Regions from separate parts of the Pseudoalteromonas sp. SR43-2 genome, predicted to be linked through region 3. Evidence: predicted binding sites of a transcription regulator. Region 3 holds the regulator's gene; each other region holds the start of a gene.
What was found. Region 3 encodes sigma-54, which starts transcription at its own class of promoters, with help from an activator protein. Its sites were predicted from a motif close to GTTGGCACGNNNNTNGNNT; they were not measured.
Positions count from the first base shown of each region.

Region 1 (6,378 bases), on a different contig from region 3:
CGTTGTTCACATCTAATCGTAACTTGGTATTAGGCGTAAAAGCATAGCTAGTATTTACGTTTAGGGTGTACTGATCACGAATTTTTACTGTCGCCAAAAAGTCTAATGGGTAACTCTTTGTATATAGACCTGAAAAACCCGTTTGCCATTTCGAATTAATTGAATAATTTCCGTTAAAGCTGAAAGATTGCTCAGGGATGCCCTGAACTTGGCGGTTTGAAGGTGCAAACGCGGTAAAGCTAGGTGCGCCAACACTGGTACCTGAAATAATATCTGGACGTGAGTTGTCAAATGCATCTGCTACTTGCGCTGAGTCTTGGCTACTTGCAGAATTATCGTAGCGAGCGTCAATATAGCTGTAGCCGGCACTTAGCCAATAAGGGTAAGCATCATAAAATACTTGGCTTTCAAAGCCGGTAGTACGAATGCCGGTATTACTACCATCACGATTACGTAAACTACGACGTTGGCTGAATACTGCTCCATCGGCGTACCAATCACTGTCGGTTGGTGCGTATTTCAAACCAAATTCAACTAAGGTATTTTCGGTTGAAAAGTTTTGTGCGCTAATCGTGTTATCACCACCAAGAGATGTGCCGCCAGCCATACTATTTGATGTGGCTTCGTTGTAACTTGCTGCACCATAAGTGGTGTAATCACCATTTAATCGGTAGTTAAAGCTTACTTGCCCCGAATGTAGCTTATCGTTAATGCTGTCGCTCGCTGCAATTTCACCCTCTGGTGCTATTGGGTCGTGCGCGTCTACGTCATAAAAATCTATGCGGTAGCCAACACTTGTATGAAACTTATCTGTCCAATCTGAATCTTGCTGAATAGCAAAACCCGTTTGCCATGAGCGCGAATCGGTAGTGTCTGATAAGTTAAAGTCGCCGCTGCCATCGTTATTAATATCGTACTGACCACCAGGGGATACAAATACACCTGGACTAATTTCAATTAAACGCGCTTGTTGTGCATCAGTTAAAGGAATGCGGCGATTTGAAATTGGGCCAGTTAAATCAATAGGTAAGTCGGCTTCTGTTGTAAATTGGCTGTAGCCTAGCACGCGGTTGTAACGCACATCAAAAGCAAAAATTGTTTGCTGCTCGTTGCTCCATTGGTAGGTCAATTCGGTACGGTTTTGCGCGGTATCGGCACCATCTATAATTTCAACAAAGCTATTTTGTGCAATTTCTTCGCGTTGTAAGTGCTGAAAATACGTAATGTTTTTTATAGATGCATTGTTTGAAAGTTCACGCTTATAAATACTGTGTAGTAAATAAGTAGTGGCTTCGTTTTGATTGTCAGGGTCGGTAAGTACTGTACTACGGTCTATTTTTACTTGCCCAGTAGGTGAAACAATAGAACCAGCTGCAGGTACTGTACTGCCATTGGCTTGCACGCCTTGGCCGGTAATATAAAGGCCATCATCAATTAAGGCTTGAGTAGGGCGGTTAATACCTGCGTTATCGGTAAATTCAACTTGGTATAACTCAAAGTTAATATCCCAGCTGCTCTTGTCATCAGGTAACACCCTAAGTGCTGCATATAAGCTGTCGCTTTTCGTGCCCGAAAAGTCGTAGTAACTGCCGTTATCAATGTGTTCAGCGCTTACTCTAAAACCTACTTTGTCTTTTACTATAGGTGCACTGTAATCAACTAAAACGCTGTACTGATCCCATCGTCCTGCAGATACCGTTGCTTTGCCTTTACTGTCGTCAGTTGATGCTTTTTTAGAATGTAAGTTTACAAAACCACCGTTGCGTTGGCTTGAGCCAAATAATACCGGTGGCGCGCCTTTTACTACATCTATTTGTTCTATAGAGTTGAACGATAACGGCACACCAAAGCCATTATTACCTGCTTGGCGGCGTGTACCATCTTGGAAAAGCTCACCTAGTTGCCCACGAATAGTAGGTAAGCTTGGTGCCCCAAAACCACTGGCTGAATAGGTATTAGGGCTTACTGCAAGTACATCTTGTAAAGTCGTAATATTGAGTTGTTCTATTAACTCGCTTGAAATTGGTGTTACTGAACGGGCTATATCTCGTAGAGCTAAGTTGTCGCCAAAAGGGCCGTCTACAGTGACATTTTTAACCGAAAGACCTTGAGATTTAATAACTTGGCCTGCCACCTCAATACGCTCAATTGCGCCTTCTTTTGCTGATTTTGATTCTTCGGCTGCAAAAGCATTAAGTGGTGTATTTAATATGGTGGCTAGGGAAAGTGCTAAATATGCGTGTTTCAAACGTTTTCTCTCTACGGTTAAAATGTTGTTGGCGATAAAGACCGAAAGGATTAAAAATAACTTTCAGTAAAATTTTGATTCTTTTTGTTTTTTAGAACATAACAAAACAGATGCATTACAAAGTTGGTAATTAAGTACTATTGTTTTATTAGTCGATAAAATATTAATAGGGCGATTGTATTAGAGTGAAAGTAAATGTTTGCTTTTAATAGGATTTATTAATTATAGACTACTTTCAACCTGCTAACATTTTAAAAGAGTTAACTTTTATGCAGCATTTTTAAATTACTTAAATAAGCTTCACTTTTAGTACTGCATGGCTTAATTAATGAATTTAATTAAAAATTTTTGAAATAAAAAATAACTTATACGGTCTAGCTTACTTCTACGTTTATTAATATTCATTTAAGGAAATTTTATGACAGGTTCAATGAATTCTGATGTGCAAAACCGTTTGCAGTGGTCACTTTTATCTTTGCGTTTAGGCGTGTTTATTGTAATGGTTATGTGGACATTCGATAAGTTTGTTAATCCTGGGCATAGCGCACGTATTTTTGAACATTTTTACGGTATTAGTGGCTCTACAGATATAGTGGCTTACATTATTGGTGCGGTGCAGTTAGTGCTTGTTTTAGCATTTTTAGCAGGTATTAAAAAGCGTATAACGTACGGTATCATTTTTGTAATGCATGGCTTATCTACGCTTTCTTCTTACAACCAGTACATAGATGGCTTTAATAACTTATTATTCTTTACTGCATGGCCAATGTGGGCTGCGTGTTTTGCACTTTACTTATTACGCGACCAAGACGTGAAATTTACTGTAAAGTAATAAAGTACATGTAAAAAATTGGTTATAAGCCATAAGGCTTATAACCAATAAGTACACAGGGAGTGTGTGGAAGTCGGTTTGCGTGTTATGCAACTAATGCATTGCGTCGTTGTATTGCTCAGCAAGGCTCTCTTTTTGCCCTTCGGTAAGTGCTTTACCCGCTAATTGAAACACTTCGTGTTCTTCTTCACTTAAATGATGATGTACCAAATGGTGTAGCTTTTTAGCTGCAACTAACCATGCAGACGAGCTCATTTCGGTATCTTCAAGTTGTTCAATTAATTCATCAATTTCGTGATGTTCAGCTACGCTGTGGCGCGCTTTTTCATGAGTTAAGTCATCAAACATAAGTGGGTTATAAAAGTAACGTTCTTCAAATTTTGCGTGATTTTCTAATTCTGTTTTTAGCTCATCCATTAGCTTGTGGCGCTGCTCTGTGTCGCCGTGTGTTTGAATAAGCGCATCTACCAATTCTCGTTGTTTGTCATGGTCATGACGTAGTGCTTCAAAAATATTCATAACTAGTCCTTTTACAATTTATTTGCTTATATCATTAACTAGCAAACTAAATGCCAAATATTAAGTTATTGTATTTTAATAAATTTAATTTAATTTTTTATTCTTTGGCTGCGATCACTGTAAATTTTACAGTGATATGAATGCAATAATTTCAGGCTTTTGCGTAGTTCAATTATAAAAGTGAGTATAAATTCCTACAGAACCTTACAAATATTTACTGGTTGTTTATTTTATAGCAGTGATAAAGTGCCAGTGTTATTTGGGTACAACCTATATATTACTCTCACATATAAATGCAGGTAGCACGTTAACTTGATAGGATAGTTTAAGGATGAACATAAAAAGCCCCGTCGCCGCATTACTACTGTGCGCTTTACTGAGTGCATGTAGTGCAGCCCCGCGTTCTGACCCTAACTTATGCATTGAAGAGGCCGAAATGGTTGATCGAAATGGCGCTCAAACAAGCTCACAGGTTTACAATCAATGCATTAGCGCACAAATTAAAAAGGATGAAAAAAATGATACTTTTTTTGATGCCATCGGTACGTTCTTTTTTGAATTTTTTGTAATGGTGGTAGAAAAGTAAATAGGCTAACTTGCAGCTGTAATTTAAAGTAAATAAGTTGCGCAAAAATAGGATTAGTTATGAAGCAATTATTGATAGCAATTCCACTTTTTTTATTACTGAGCGCTTGTGCGGCAAAGCCTTACGCAGGCTCGGCAAAATGTATGGAATAAGCAGATATTGCATACGAAACCGATACACGTAAAAATGAGACATTAGATAATGAATGCAAAGCTGCAAAAGTAAATACGCCTAATAAAGAGCTTGAGAATCATGGCTTGGTTGATAGAAGCCTTTTACAGCTAATCGTTAGCTTTTTAAATGGCGTATTTTAATAATAAAAATATAATTAAATAAGGTATGTATGAGGGAAGAACTAAGAGCAAAAATAATTACTGTGTGCGATAAAAAAATAGCAGCTAAAGGCGAAAATGTAGGGCTTTCTTTTTATGCATTTTTTGCCAATAAAAACGACGACCCAGAGCTACTTATGGAGGCCGCTACTTGGTGGATACACACTCATAAATTAGATCATTTTGTAAAAGCACATAAAATTAAACAGATGGTTTTAGATGGACTTTAGTCAATTAACTGAGCAAGTACTTTTAGCTGTATTTATCTAATCAACAACGACTTGGTTTCTTCCGTTTTCTTTTGCTTTATAAAGTAATTTATCTGCATGCTTAATAAGAACATCTAGTGTGCTTTTTAAGGGGCTACTTACAGAGGCTCCCACACTAAAAGTGATTTTTGTATTACTAGGAAGGTCTTTTATATTACTACAATGCTCGGTAAACCTAGTGGCGAGCTGGTCAAAGATATCTCGAATAGCTAGTTCGTCAACCGAATTTAGTGCAAACAACCATTCTTCGCCGCCGTAGCGGCCAAACTGATGATCACCACTTAGTGTTTCTTTTGCAGCCTTTGCAAAGGAAATAAGAACTAAATCCCCAACATCGTGACCAAATTGGTCGTTAACTTTTTTAAAGTAGTCTAAGTCAACAATTGCTATCGTCATTTTACCTTCATCAAGCTTTGCTTCTGCTGCGCGCATTATTCCTCTGCGATTAGGGCTATTTGTTAGATAATCTGTTAATGAAATATTGTGATATTTTTGACGTTGTCGAGCTTGCCGATAAAATAAAAATAATGAAGCAATCACTAAAATAAACGCAATAGCAGCGCTGAGTCGCCAAATTATTTTTTGTTGGTACTCTTCTTTAGCTTGTAGTTCACTAATATCTTTTGCGTACTCTAGTTGCTGTATTTTCTCTTCTTTTTCTTTTACTTCAAACTGTACCTGTAGTGTTTTTATATTACTTTCACTGGTAGCTTCGTAGTGTTTTTTTGTATAAAGGAGCTTTTGTTCAATTGCTTCAAAAGCCTCGTTAGTGTAGTTAAGGCGTCGCTTTAGCTCATAGCGTTTACTTAAAAAATCGGCTTTATAAATACTGCGGCTGAATTTATCTAAGTTTAAAAACACCTCATCGTTTGCTTCATTTGCTTGATCAAGTAAATCTAGTTTTATATATATGTCAGCTAACAAAATGAGCGATGCGAGTTGCATGTCGTGTACACCTGCAGAACGAGCAAGCTCAATGTTCTCTTTAGTTAAAGTTAAAGCTTTATCGTAGTTTGCTTGTAAGTACTCAATGCTAGCAATTGAGTATTGGGCAAAGGTTAAGCCTTTTTGCATATTAGCTTTTTTAAAGTAGAACAATGCTTTGTCTAGGTATATTAAGGCATCTTTAGGTTTTTTTATCTCGAGCAATATATTGCCTAAACTCCAATATGCTTTTGCAGTAAAAAGCCCGTCTTGTGTTTGCTCATATGCCGCAACCGCTTTTTTTGCATAATATATGGCTTTGTCTTTTTCGTTTAGATAATTATATGCATCGGCTATTTTTCTAAAAAAGTATCCCTGAGATGCTGAGTCGTCATCTTTTAATGCTAATTCTAGCCCTTCTAGTGCAACATTTAGGGTCTTTTTCAATGCATCAGTATCGGTGTAATAGTAAGCAAGTGCTCGTAAAATAATAATTTTTTCTTTAGATGAATGATGTTGCAAGCTCTCTTCTAATTTTGTGGCTAGCGTGTGTGCTGGAGCTGGGTTTGCATCCCTCGCTAGAGACTTGAGTTGTGATTCGAGAAATAATAAATACACACTTTTTTGGTTTGGTAACTCTTTGTTCTTTAAGTAATAGGATAAGTGAG
Region 1 is NZ_JACJED010000003.1:241,520-247,897, reverse strand. It holds gene H5120_RS04075 (TonB-dependent siderophore receptor) at 1-2,248, opposite strand, end outside; gene H5120_RS04070 (hypothetical protein) at 2,667-3,080, shown strand; gene H5120_RS04065 (hemerythrin domain-containing protein) at 3,174-3,599, opposite strand; gene H5120_RS04060 (hypothetical protein) at 3,931-4,185, shown strand; gene H5120_RS04055 (DUF6500 family protein) at 4,529-4,747, shown strand; gene H5120_RS04050 (GGDEF domain-containing protein) at 4,784-6,378, opposite strand, start outside.
Region 1: a site for sigma-54 is predicted at 3,639-3,657, ahead of H5120_RS04065 (hemerythrin domain-containing protein). Genes of this name have one in related genera too.

Region 2 (6,378 bases), on a different contig from region 3:
ATTCTTTAAAAAAGTGTAGCCTGTTTATAATTTCCATTTGTTTGAATAATGGAATATGTTCGATTAGCTTCATCAATAACCAAATGTGTTAAAAGCGTTTAATCAGCTAATATTGCGCTCTTTTAATTTTCGGGTCAACGTGTTGCGTCCCCAACCAATTTTTATAGCAGCATCTTGCTTATGACCAGAACAATTAGCCAGGGCTGTTTTTATTAAGCGAGTTTCTAGTTGAGCTTGAATGTCAGGCCAAATATTTTCTTTGCCTTTTTTTAGCTCTTGATTAAGCCATTGTTGGAATGCATCGAGCCAATCACCTTCTTCTTGGGTTGGTGAAGCATCCAGAATCTCCGGCGGTAAATCTTGCTCGCTTACAAGCTCACCCGGTGCCATAACTGTCAGCCAGCGACACGTATTTTCTAATTGGCGTACATTGCCTGGCCAATTAAATAAGCGTAATTGCTCAGTTGCTTTAGGGCTGAGTACTTTGCTTTCTACTTGTAGCTCTTTAGCGCTTTTATGTAAAAAGTGTTGCGATAAGCTTTCTATATCTTCAGTACGCTCTCGAAGAGCGGGTAAACGTAGGCGCACAACATTAAGACGATGAAATAAATCATCCCTAAACTTGCCTTGTTTAACTAAATCTTCCAGGTTTTGGTGCGTAGCTGCAATAATGCGTACGTCCACTTTTATACTTTGATGGCCACCAACGCGATAAAACTCACCATCGGCAAGAACGCGTAATAAACGTGTTTGCACATCAAGTGGCATATCACCAATTTCATCTAAAAATAGTGTACCGCCATTGGCTTGCTCAAAGCGGCCTTTACGTACGCTATCGGCACCCGTAAACGCGCCTTTTTCGTGGCCAAATAACTCTGACTCAACAAGCTCTTTTGGAATGGCCGCCATGTTAAGTGCAATAAATTGATTTTCTTTACGTGGGCTATGGTTGTGCAGGGCGCTGGCGACAAGTTCTTTACCTGTGCCAGATTCACCATTTATTAATACGCTCATGCTAGAGGCCGATAGTTTACCTATCGCTCTAAACACTTCTTGCATAGCGGGTGCTTCACCAATAATGTGGGCACTTTTTGGTGGAGCTTGCTTTCGCTTAGTTTTTTTAGTGGAATTTGCTCTGCATGCGCTCTCGACTAGCGCCACTGCTTCGTTTAAATCAAACGGCTTAGCTAGGTATTCAAAAGCACCTTTTTGGAATGCATTAACTGCAGAATCCAAATCTGAGTGGGCAGTCATTATAATAACTGGCAGCCCAGGGTTTTGCTCTGCTATAAGCTCAAGCAACGCCATGCCATCCAAACCAGGCATTCGTACGTCCGAAACTAAAACAGTAGGTTGACTAAACTTTAATGCGCTTAATACATCTTGCGCATTAGCAAAGCTTTCTGCGTTAAACCCTGCACGGGTTAGTGCTTTTTCAAGTACAAATCGAATAGAAGCATCATCATCTACAAGCCAAACTGTTTTCATGCAAACTCCAAACATTAATCTGCAAAGGGCAGATAGATATTAAATTCAGTATGTCCAGGCCAGCTATCACATTCTATATAGCCATCATGTTGATCTATCAGCGTTTGCGCTATTGAGAGTCCTAACCCTGAGCCATCTTCTTTATTGGTGATCATAGGGTAGAACAGTGTTTCACGTACACTGGGATCAATACCTGGTCCGTTATCAGATATTTGAATCAACAAGGCTTTTTTAGGTGCTTTACCTGGGCGACGATGTTGATGATTAATGCGGGTTTTTATTGTTATTTCACCGCCATCTACAAGCGCCTGCTGAGCATTTCGAACAATGTTTAATACTACTTGCTGAATTTTACCTTGATCAATGTATACATCAGGAATGCTTGGGTCGTAATCCTTAACCAAGCTAATGTTAGAACAATTATCTAACGTACTTAGTCGTGCAACTGATTCAAGTGATTGATGTATATTGCCATACGATTTTTGCGGAAGCTGATTTGGCCCTAAAAGCCTATCTACTAATTCACGTAATCGGTCGGCTTGCTCAATGATAAGCTCAGCACATTGGTCTCTTTCTTGTTGATCAACCTCATACTGCAATAACTGCGCCGCTCCGCGAATTCCACCTAAAGGATTTTTAATTTCGTGAGCTAAGCCTCTAATTAGATTTCGGGCTGCTTGGTATTGATGCATTTGATTAGACGCTTGGTCGTGCTTAATTTCGTCATCAGTTTGGCGCCACTCAAATAAAATATAAAGTGAGCCATCAAACTTAATTTGTCGTGTACTTACGGCTACTTTTGCATGGCGAGAATCGCTAAAAACCACGTCAGCTCTGTGCTGCTGGCAATCTACACCTTCAACTAATGAGTATTGTTCTATACGCTGCAAATCGATTGAATGGTAATTAAAAAGACTATCGAAAGGCTGATCTAATAGGCGCTTGTTACCAAGGCCAAGCAGTTCGCTAGTACTGGTATTGGCATAGACAACGGTGAAGTTTTTATCAAGCAACATGATAGCGGTTGTTTGATTTTGCCAAATAGCATCGAGTAGCTCAGGGCTAAAGTTTTTATTATTAATCATAGCTGCACCATTTTAGTGCGTGAATGTTTACAAGCAAGTTATATAGTAAAATACACTGCTGCACGTTTAGTAATGCCCCAATTTAGTTACTTAGGTTTAGCCCTTTTCGGTGCATAAAAAATATGCAGGGCTCACTTATAGCAATAACTTGGTTTTTACTATTAAAAAGCTTTAATTGTAGTGTGTGCTCACCACGTTCTACATCTCTTATTGCAAAGGTTGAACTGTCACTGGCTGGGCCATGTGCTTTGCCATCAATAAAAAGTTGTATAGTAAAACCAGTTTCAAAGCGTGGTTTTATTCGGCTAGTAACATAAACAGTGCCGGTATTTTCACGAATAGTCTGGTTATGATCAGGTGAGGAAATGGCAATACTAAAGGCCGCTTGTTGGGGCTGGGGTTGCTCGTCAAAAATGTCAGTATTTGTTGCAGGCATATTAAGATCTTGGCTGGTAAGCTTTACCTCTTTAGCACCTTTATGAGGGGTGTCAGAGAACACTAATACGCCATTTTTATCTTTCCAAGCGTATATCTTTGTTTCACCAGCGTAACCATAATTGCTTAATCCTAAAGCAATTAATAGTAATAAAATCTTGTTGTTCACTCTGCAGCCCTGCATTTTTGTCGGTAACTTAACTTTAGTGGAGATTGATTAATTTTACCATTAAAAAAGCCCGCAAAGCGGGCTTGAGAACACACATATTTTATACAGCTAAATTAACAGCTGTAGTACATTTCAAACTCAACTGGGTGAGTTGTCATGTTAAGCTTTTCAACTTCTTTAGATTTAAGTTCGATGTAAGCATCGATTAAGTCGTCAGTGAATACACCACCTTGAGTTAAGAATTCACGGTCTGCGCTAAGTGCAGATAGTGCTTCGTCAAGTGATGCTGCAACAGTTGGGATTTCTGCTGCTTCTTCAGCTGGTAAGTCATATAAATCTTTATCCATAGCATCGCCAGGGTGGATCTTGTTTTTGATACCATCAAGGCCAGCCATAAGCATTGCTGAGAAAGCAAGGTATGGGTTAGCTGTTGGATCTGGGAAGCGTACTTCAATACGACGACCTTTTTCAGATGGAACCACTGGGATACGGATTGATGCAGAACGGTTACGTGCAGAGTATGCAAGCATAACTGGTGCTTCAAAACCTGGTACTAAACGTTTGTACGAGTTAGTAGAGGCGTTTGCAAAAGCGTTAATTGCTTTAGCATGCTTGATGATACCGCCGATGTAGTAAAGCGCATCTTCAGAAAGGCCGCCGTACTTATCACCAGCAAAAAGGTTTACACCATCTTTAGCAAGTGACTGGTGACAATGCATACCAGAACCGTTATCACCAACAACTGGCTTAGGCATAAACGTTGCTGTTTTACCGTATAAGTGAGCCATGTTATGGATAACATATTTCATTTCTTGGATTTCATCCGCTTTTAATACCATTGTATTAAAGCGAGTAGCAATCTCGTTTTGACCTGCTGTTGCAACTTCGTGGTGATGTGCTTCTACTACTTGGCCCATTTCTTCTAGAACTAGACACGTAGCTGAACGCCAATCTTGGAAGTCATCAACAGGAGCAACTGGGAAGTAACCGCCTTTAATACCTGGACGGTGACCTGTGTTGCCATCTGCATATTCTTTATCTGAGTTCCAAGCAGCTTGCTTAGAATCGATTTTGTACATAGAACCAGACATATCTGATTTGTATTTAACGTCGTCAAATACGAAAAATTCTGGCTCAGGGCCAAATAAAACTGTATCTGCAATACCTGTAGAGCGCATGTAATCTTCAGCACGCTTAGCAACAGAACGCGGGTCGCGCTCATAACCTTGAAGTGTTGAAGGCTCTACTACGTCACAACGTACGATTAATGTTGATTCTTCAGTGAAAGGGTCTAGTTTGATTGATTCAGCAACTGGCATTAATACCATGTCTGATTCGTTTATGCCTTTCCAGCCTGCAATTGAAGAACCGTCAAACATTTTACCGTCTTCAAAAAAGTCTTCATCAACTTGGTGATGAGGAATAGATACATGTTGTTCTTTACCCTTAGTGTCAGTAAAGCGTAAATCAATGAACTTAACGTCATTTTCTTTAATAAAATCTAAAACCGATTGTGACATGTGTCCTCCAACTATTGGGTTTTGTTATTGCTGCATAATTGCTTTGGGATTTACTAAGCTGATTTTGTGCCATTTTTATAACTAGCTGTTTATAAATTAAAAAAATATCGTTGCATCAAAATGGAATGTACAAACGCACTATGTTGGTGCGTAAATTTTCCTTTTTGGTGCAAAATTTACAGGGCACAATTTGCTGCTAATTTAATCGCTCTGAAATAGCATAACCTAAATGCAAAAGAGTACCAAAAAGATCAGCAAAATAGCCAAAAAGGCTGTTTTTCAAAAAAAATTTGAAATTTAATTCATATAATTGTCATATATAAAACAGATACTTAGTAAAAGTATTGAGAAAGTTTTGAAATTTATATTGGATAAACTTTCATCCATGTCATTAATGAGGGATAATATGCGCCCTTTTAAATCCTATGCTGGGACATCTCGCGAAAGCGTGGATGAGTGCGTAGATCTTGCAGGATCAATGAGAATTTAATTTCTCTGAGTAAATATATGAGCATCGAACAGTTAAGAAATATAGCGATTATCGCGCACGTTGACCATGGTAAAACAACACTGGTTGACAAACTACTTGAGCAATCAGGTACATTAGAAACACGCGGCGGTAACGAAGAGCGCGTGATGGACTCAAACGACATTGAGAAAGAACGTGGTATTACCATTTTGGCTAAAAACACAGCCATTTCTTGGAATGACTACCATATCAATATCGTAGATACCCCGGGACACGCCGATTTCGGTGGTGAAGTTGAACGCGTACTTTCGATGGCTGACTCAGTATTATTACTTGTTGATGCTCAAGAAGGTCCAATGCCGCAAACGCGTTTCGTTACGCAAAAAGCATTCGCGCAAGGCTTAAAGCCAATCGTCGTTATCAATAAAATTGATAAGCCAGGCGCTCGTCCAGATTGGGTTATGGATCAAATCTTTGATTTATTCGACAACCTTGGCGCGACTGACGAACAGTTAGACTTTAAAGTAATCTACGCTTCAGCAATCAACGGTTGGGCAACACTAGATTTAGACGAACCATCAGACAACATGGAACCTATGTTCAAGATGATCGTTGAAGAAGTATCACCACCGGATGCAGATCCTGAAGGTGACTTCCAAATGCAAATTTCTCAACTAGATTACAACTCTTATGTTGGTGTAGTTGGTATTGGTCGTATTAAACGTGGTTCTGTTGCTCCTAACCAACAAGTTACTATTATCAGTGCTGATGGCACTACACGTAATGGTAAAATTGGTGCAGTACAAAGCTACCTAGGTCTTGAGCGTATCGAAACTGATAGAGCTTACGCTGGTAACATCGTAACTGTAACAGGTATTGGTGAGCTTAAGATTTCTGATACAGTTTGTTTCCCAGGAAACGTTGAAGCATTACCACCACTAAGTGTTGATGAGCCAACTGTAACAATGACATTCTCTGTAAATAACTCACCTTTCTGTGGTAAAGAAGGTAAGTTTGTAACGTCACGTAATATCCGTGAGCGTTTAGACAAAGAATTAGTACACAACGTAGCACTTCGCGTTGAAGATACTGCAAGCCCAGATAGCTTCCGTGTTTCTGGTCGTGGTGAATTACACCTAGGTATCTTAATCGAAAACATGCGTCGTGAAGGTTACGAGCTTTCAGTTTCTCGTCCAGAAGTTATCTTACGTA
Region 2 is NZ_JACJED010000007.1:35,245-41,622, forward strand. It holds gene H5120_RS07950 (cyclic nucleotide-binding domain-containing protein) at 1-73, opposite strand, end outside; gene ntrC (nitrogen regulation protein NR(I)) at 103-1,488, opposite strand; gene glnL (nitrogen regulation protein NR(II)) at 1,503-2,573, opposite strand; gene H5120_RS07965 (DUF4124 domain-containing protein) at 2,656-3,177, opposite strand; gene glnA (glutamate--ammonia ligase) at 3,291-4,697, opposite strand; gene typA (translational GTPase TypA) at 5,205-6,378, shown strand, end outside.
Region 2: a site for sigma-54 is predicted at 4,753-4,771, ahead of glnA (glutamate--ammonia ligase). Genes of this name have one in related genera too.

Region 3 (6,378 bases):
GTGCCTTCAAAAAAGCTAGCTACAAAAGCAGCTGCAAGTGCGGTTAGTAAATTAACTCCTAGCCAAACTGAGCGTTTTTTAGAGCTTTTTAGTACAGGCGCGAATGTATCCTCTTCATCATCAAGACCGGCTAGGCTTAATAAGCTATGCTCGGCATCTTCTCGGATTACATCAACGATGTCATCGATAGTAACACGACCGAGGAGTTGGTCGTTATCGTCCACCACAGGGGCCGATATCCAATTATGGCGCTCAAATAATTGCGCTACTTCACTTTCATCCATTGAGATTGGGATAGACTCACAATCTTCATCCATTAAATCGCGCACAATTTTTTCTGGCGGATTAGTTAATAATGTACTCAGCGATAAAGCGCCTATAAAGCAGTTATGTTTATCAACAACATATAAATCATCTGTACCCTCTGGTAACTCACCACGCAGTCTAATATAACGAAGTACAACATCGAGTGTTACATCAGGGCGAATGGTCACCGTATCGGTGTTCATTAGCGCACCTGCTGAACGCTCTTGATATGACAGTGCTTGCGTGGCACGTTCACGGTCTTGAATGTCCATCGCGCTAACAACGTCTTTATAGACGGTATCTGGCAGGCTACGTAATACTTCACCTAAGTCATCGTGGCCCATGTCTTCAGTTGCGGCGGCAATGTGCTTAGGTTCCATTTGGGCAATAATGCCTAAACGAACATCTTCAGATAATTCTTCAAGAACATCACCCTGCACATCAGGATCGACCAATTGCCAAAGCAGTCGGCGAATTTTATGCGGTGATGATTCTAATAATAATGCGGTATCACAAGGAGCCGTTTTTGCGAGCATGCGCCTAACTTGAACAAATTGACCACTATTGAGTGACTTCGTCACCTGTTTTAGTTGCTGTAGTGGGTAATCTTGTTCAAAAGCTTCAGGCATTGGCGTCCTTTATAAATTGTTATATTACTTTATGGGGGGGAGGTGAGTTAACTGGCGTTACTAACCTATCTATTTTATATATCTGTTTTAATTGAAGCATTAGTAATGCGAATATTGTTTTTATAAAACAGGTTATTCTTGTTCATTAAAGCGTTGTGCTATTAATTCTCCAACAGCGTGTAAAGCTTGCTCAGAATCAGGGCCTTTACAAACAACTTTAACTTCTTTTCCTTGGCTACTTTCAAGTAACATTAGTGCAAGTACGCTATCGCCTGCTGCTTCTTTGTCATCTTGGAATAATGTGATTGTCGCATCAAATTGTACTGCTAATTGCGCAAGCACAGTAGCTGCTCTGGCGTGCAAGCCTAATTTGTTTTTTATTAAAAAGGTATCTTCACAATGCATAACTTACTCTACCTAAGCTGAACAGGTGATTATTCAGCTATATTATTTTTCTTGTTCGCGATGGCGAATTTTTACATTGGGATGTGTCATTGCAAAACTTTCACCGATAGTTTGCGCTAAATACACAGAACGATGTTGCCCGCCTGTACACCCAATAGCAATGGTTAAATAACTGCGGTTATTTCGTTCTAAATGCGGTAACCACGTTTGTACAAATGTTTGAATTTGCCATGTGAATTTTTGCACTATGCTGTGATTAGCTAAATAGTCTTTAACCGGTTGATCTAACCCATTTAAAGGCTTTAACTCTGGTTCCCAGTGTGGATTTGGTAAAAAGCGTGCATCAAATACGTAGTCTGCTTCTTTTGGTATACCGTGTTTAAAACCAAATGATTCAAATGTGACAATCAGTTGCTTATCTTTTTTACCTAAAATCTTTTCACGAATAGATTCAGCGAGTTGATGAACACTTAAATCAGTCGTATCTATCATAAAGTCGGCGCGAGTGGTTAATACATCAAGTAATTCTTTTTCTTTTTTGATGGCTAAATCAAGCGGCAACGAGTCTATTGATAGTGGGTGTAATCTGCGTGTTTCAGAAAAGCGTTTGATCAATGTCTGATCGTCGCTATCTAAATAAAATAACGTAGGGTTTGCAAAGCCTGGTAAGTATTCAAGAATATCGTTAAATTCATCTTGTTCTTTAGGGATGTTGCGCACATCTATGCTAACAGCAATTTTATCGTAGCTATCAGACACACTGCGAACTAATGAAGGTAGTAGGTTTACTGGAATATTATCAACGCAATAATAACCTAAATCTTCTACAACGCGCAAAGCAACCGACTTTCCAGAACCAGAACGGCCGCTTATGATAATTAACTCCATTTAACACCCTTTATAAAACTATGATTGATCGACAATAACTTGGTAAAGCTCAGTATCAGATTTTGCACTGCGTAACTGTTTACAAAAATCTTTGTTGTTTAGTTTATCAGCAATGGTTGCTAGAGTCTTTAAGTGCTGCTGGTTATCGCCATCTGGTACGATGAGTGCGACAAAAATATCAACAGGGCGATTATCGATTGCATCAAAGTTTATTGGAGTTTCGCTAACGAGCACTAAAGCCAAAGGCTCTTCTGCACCGCTCATTCTTCCATGAGGAATAGCAATGCCACGCCCTATACCTGTACTACCTAATTTCTCTCTGCTCATTAAAGCATTAAGAATATCTTGTTGCGGTAAATACGGAAGTTTGTCGTGAGCAAGTTCGCTAATGAACTCTAAAATTCTTTTTTTGCTATTAAAAAGGACCGCAGCTTTGCTGCAGTCCTGGCATATAAGTGAACTTAATTTCATCATATTAGTGTCGAGCAAGCTTCTCTTTGTGTTTGATTACTTGGCGATCGAGCTTGTCGATCAACGAGTCAATAGCGGCATACATATCTTGATGTTCTGTAGAGGCAAATAGCTCAGCACCGCTTACGTGTATTGTGGCTTCTGCTTTTTGATTTAACTTTTCTACATCGAGAATGACATGAACATTATTAATATGATCAGAGTGTCTTTCAAGCTTCGCAAATTTAGTATTAATATAGTCTCTTAGTGAATCGGTTAATTCTACGTGACGACCAGTTAAGTTTAGTTGCATAAGCATTACCCTCTTAGTTTAGCGTCTTAAATCAGACTTTTACGCTGATTTGACGGTGGAATAGCAAGAGATTCGCGGTATTTTGCGATTGTACGTCTCGCTACTTTAATTCCTTGCTCAGCCAATATATCCGCTATTTTGCTATCACTCAATGGTTTTGCTGAGTTTTCTGCTGCGATTAATTTTCGGATAAGCGCACGTATTGCTGTAGATGAACATTCACCACCGTTTTCAGTACTTACATGGCTTGAGAAAAAATATTTAAGCTCAAATATACCACGGGGTGTATGCATGTACTTTTGAGTAGTCACACGCGAAATTGTCGATTCGTGCATTTCTACCATTTCAGCGACATCATTTAAAACCATTGGTTTCATGGCTTCAGGGCCATGTTCAAAAAAGCCTTGTTGTTGCTTAACAATACAATTAGTAACTTTTAATAGCGTGTCGTTTCTACTTTCTAAGCTTTTAATAAACCATTTAGCTTCTTGTAAATGTGAGCGGATAAACTGGCTGTCGCCACTTGATTTTACAGTGCGAGACATTGCCGCGTATTGGCTATTAACACGAATTTTAGGCATGCTATCTGGGTTTAATTCGACAACCCAGCGGCCTTTAATTTTTTTAACTGACACATCAGGAATAACATACTCAGATTCTTCCCTTACAATAGTATCTGCAGGTTTTGGGTTGAGAGTATGTATTAGTGTCATCACTTCTTTAAGCTCTTCTTCTTTAAGCTTAGTTTTTTTCATTAATGTACGATAGTCGCGAGCTGCTAATAGATCAATATGCTCGGTTAAAATCATTTTCGTTTCATTAATGTAAGGTGTTTCTTTATCAAATTGATTAAGCTGAATACACAAACACTCTTGTAAACTACGTGCGGCAATACCCACAGGATCAAACAGTTGGATGCGTTTTAATACCGCTTCAATTTCATCAAGTTCGACTTCGTTATCATCTTCGTTTTCTTGATTAAAGCTTTCTAAAATCTCTTCGCAGCTTAATGTTAAAATACCTGAATCATCGACGGCCTCTACAATCGCAATAGCGATGGCTTCATCGGTAGGGCTAAATGGCGTTAGTTGTAATTGCCACATTAAATACTCATGGAGCGTTTCAGTAGAGGCGCCTTGGTATATTGATTCGTCTTCAGGCATTGGACCTGATGAGGCTGCAGGAGCGGCACTCATGTACTCATCCCAACTAACATCCATAGCCATGTCGTCACTTAGCGTGTCTTTTGCAAGTGCTTCACCAGTATCTTGTTCATATTCGCTCGGAGCATCATCAGCAGATGCGCTAACAGTTATGTCATCGGTATCAGCTTTTTGCTCGTTTTTACCAGCAGCGTCTTCAGAATAGTCTGCCTCTTCAACCTCTAATAGTGGATTACTGTCGAGAGCTTCTTGTATTTCTTGCTGGAGATCCAATGTACTGAGTTGCAACAAACGAATAGCTTGTTGCAGCTGTGGAGTCATTGTAAGTTGCTGGCCCATGCGCAGCTGTAGTGATTGCCTCATGTATCTCTAACAATCCTTTTATGTTGTTATAATTAATACTAGCAGATGCTTAAAGACATGGCGTAAATGTTACAGCCTAAATTGCTCGCCTAAATAAACATCGCGTACTGTTTTATCATTTAATACGTGTTCTGGAGTACCTGATGCAATCAGCTCCCCATGAGAAACAATGTAGGCTTTTTCGCAAACATCAAGGGTCTCTCTTACGTTATGGTCGGTAATTAATACTCCAATCCCACGATTTTTAAGATGTTCTATTATTTTCTTTATATCTAATACCGAAATAGGGTCAACACCGGCAAACGGTTCATCCAGTAATATAAATTTAGGATCTGCTGCCAGCGCTCGTGCTATTTCTACACGACGACGTTCTCCACCCGATAATGCCATACCTTGGCTATCACGAATGTGTTGTATGCTAAATTCATCTAATAAGTTATTGAGCGTATCTTCTCTGGCTTGTTTATTTAGTTCTTTGCGCGTTTCTAAAATGGCCATTAAGTTTTGATAAACAGTCAGCTTTCTAAAAATTGATGACTCTTGCGGTAAGTAGCCTATGCCTAATCTAGCACGACTATGCATAGGTAAAAGAGTAATATCGTTATCATCAATAGATATTTTACCTTTGTCGCTAGGAACAAGCCCTACGATCATATAAAAAGTCGTTGTTTTACCAGCACCGTTAGGGCCAAGTAAGCCAACTATACTGCCAGCTTGTACTTCGAGGCCGACGTTTTTTACAACTTCACGACCTTTATAGCTTTTTGCCAATAGTTCTGCTTTTAATGTGCTCATGGTTGACCTTTATCGCCTTTTTTACTTTTTTTAGTTTCGATCGGTACTAAAATTGTGTGAACGCGGTCAGTTGAGTTTTCATCTTTTTCGGCACTGATGAGCTGCTGCTCTATGTCGTAGGTAATGCTTTTAGCATTTATTTTTTGTCCGGCTTGCGATACTTGTGCATTACCAACAAGCGTTAAAAAACGCTTAGATACATCATAACGTACTTCGTCAGCACTGGCGCTCATAGTCGTGCCATCTGATTGCTTTTCTTCAAAGTGCGCAGGGCTACCTGTGGCAATTAATAATTGTTTATTATCACCAAGTTCATCGCGTTTGTGTACTTCGAGGCGATCGGCTGTAATGCGGCGATTACCGTGAATTATCTCAACGTTTTTCTCAAAAATCCCGACATTAGCTTTTAATTGACCTTCTTGCTTGTCGGCACTTATTGAAATTTGATTGGCAGCAGGTTGCGTGTTTTGCTCTGCAGCACTACTATTAAACGCTAGTATAAGTGTAGGAATTATAAGTGATTTTAATATTTTATTGGTCATAATATATGGTTCGCGTATGGTTAATTAGTTTTATCACTTCGGTTTTTAAGTCGGCCTCTAGGCCTTTACCAGTGATTTTTAAATTGGGTCCAGTGATAATGACGGGTTGCTCCGAACGCATTGTTAATAGCTTTATATCTACCTGAATATTATCAGCATTGATTTTGTCTATCATGGCGTTATCGGTTAAATTTTTGGCAACCACATTACCTTCTAAAATTAATTGTTTATCTTCGTATAATGTTGCTTCGTCTGCATTTATTTGCCACGTTTGTTGTTCGTTATATAAAGTAAAAATGGGTTTTTCGAAAAACGTGAAACCTAATTGCTGGTATAGCTCCATTTTAGCCGCAGTGACTTTGTGGCTAATTTTACCTTGCTCATCATAGGCTGTCTGTTTGAGCTCAATAGCAATGTAATCAGGCTTAGCAATAACTTCTGGCTCAGCCTGAGGCACAATATTTGTTTGTGTAAAATAAGGGTACCAAAGCCAAACCATACAGCTAATGAATAAAACGCTTAAT
Region 3 is NZ_JACJED010000001.1:60,590-66,967, forward strand. It holds gene mgtE (magnesium transporter) at 1-935, opposite strand, end outside; gene H5120_RS00320 (HPr family phosphocarrier protein) at 1,068-1,340, opposite strand; gene rapZ (RNase adapter RapZ) at 1,383-2,228, opposite strand; gene ptsN (PTS IIA-like nitrogen regulatory protein PtsN) at 2,247-2,699, opposite strand; gene hpf (ribosome hibernation promoting factor) at 2,704-2,991, opposite strand; gene H5120_RS00340 (RNA polymerase factor sigma-54) at 3,018-4,517, opposite strand; gene lptB (LPS export ABC transporter ATP-binding protein) at 4,587-5,312, opposite strand; gene lptA (lipopolysaccharide transport periplasmic protein LptA) at 5,309-5,854, opposite strand; gene lptC (LPS export ABC transporter periplasmic protein LptC) at 5,844-6,378, opposite strand, start outside.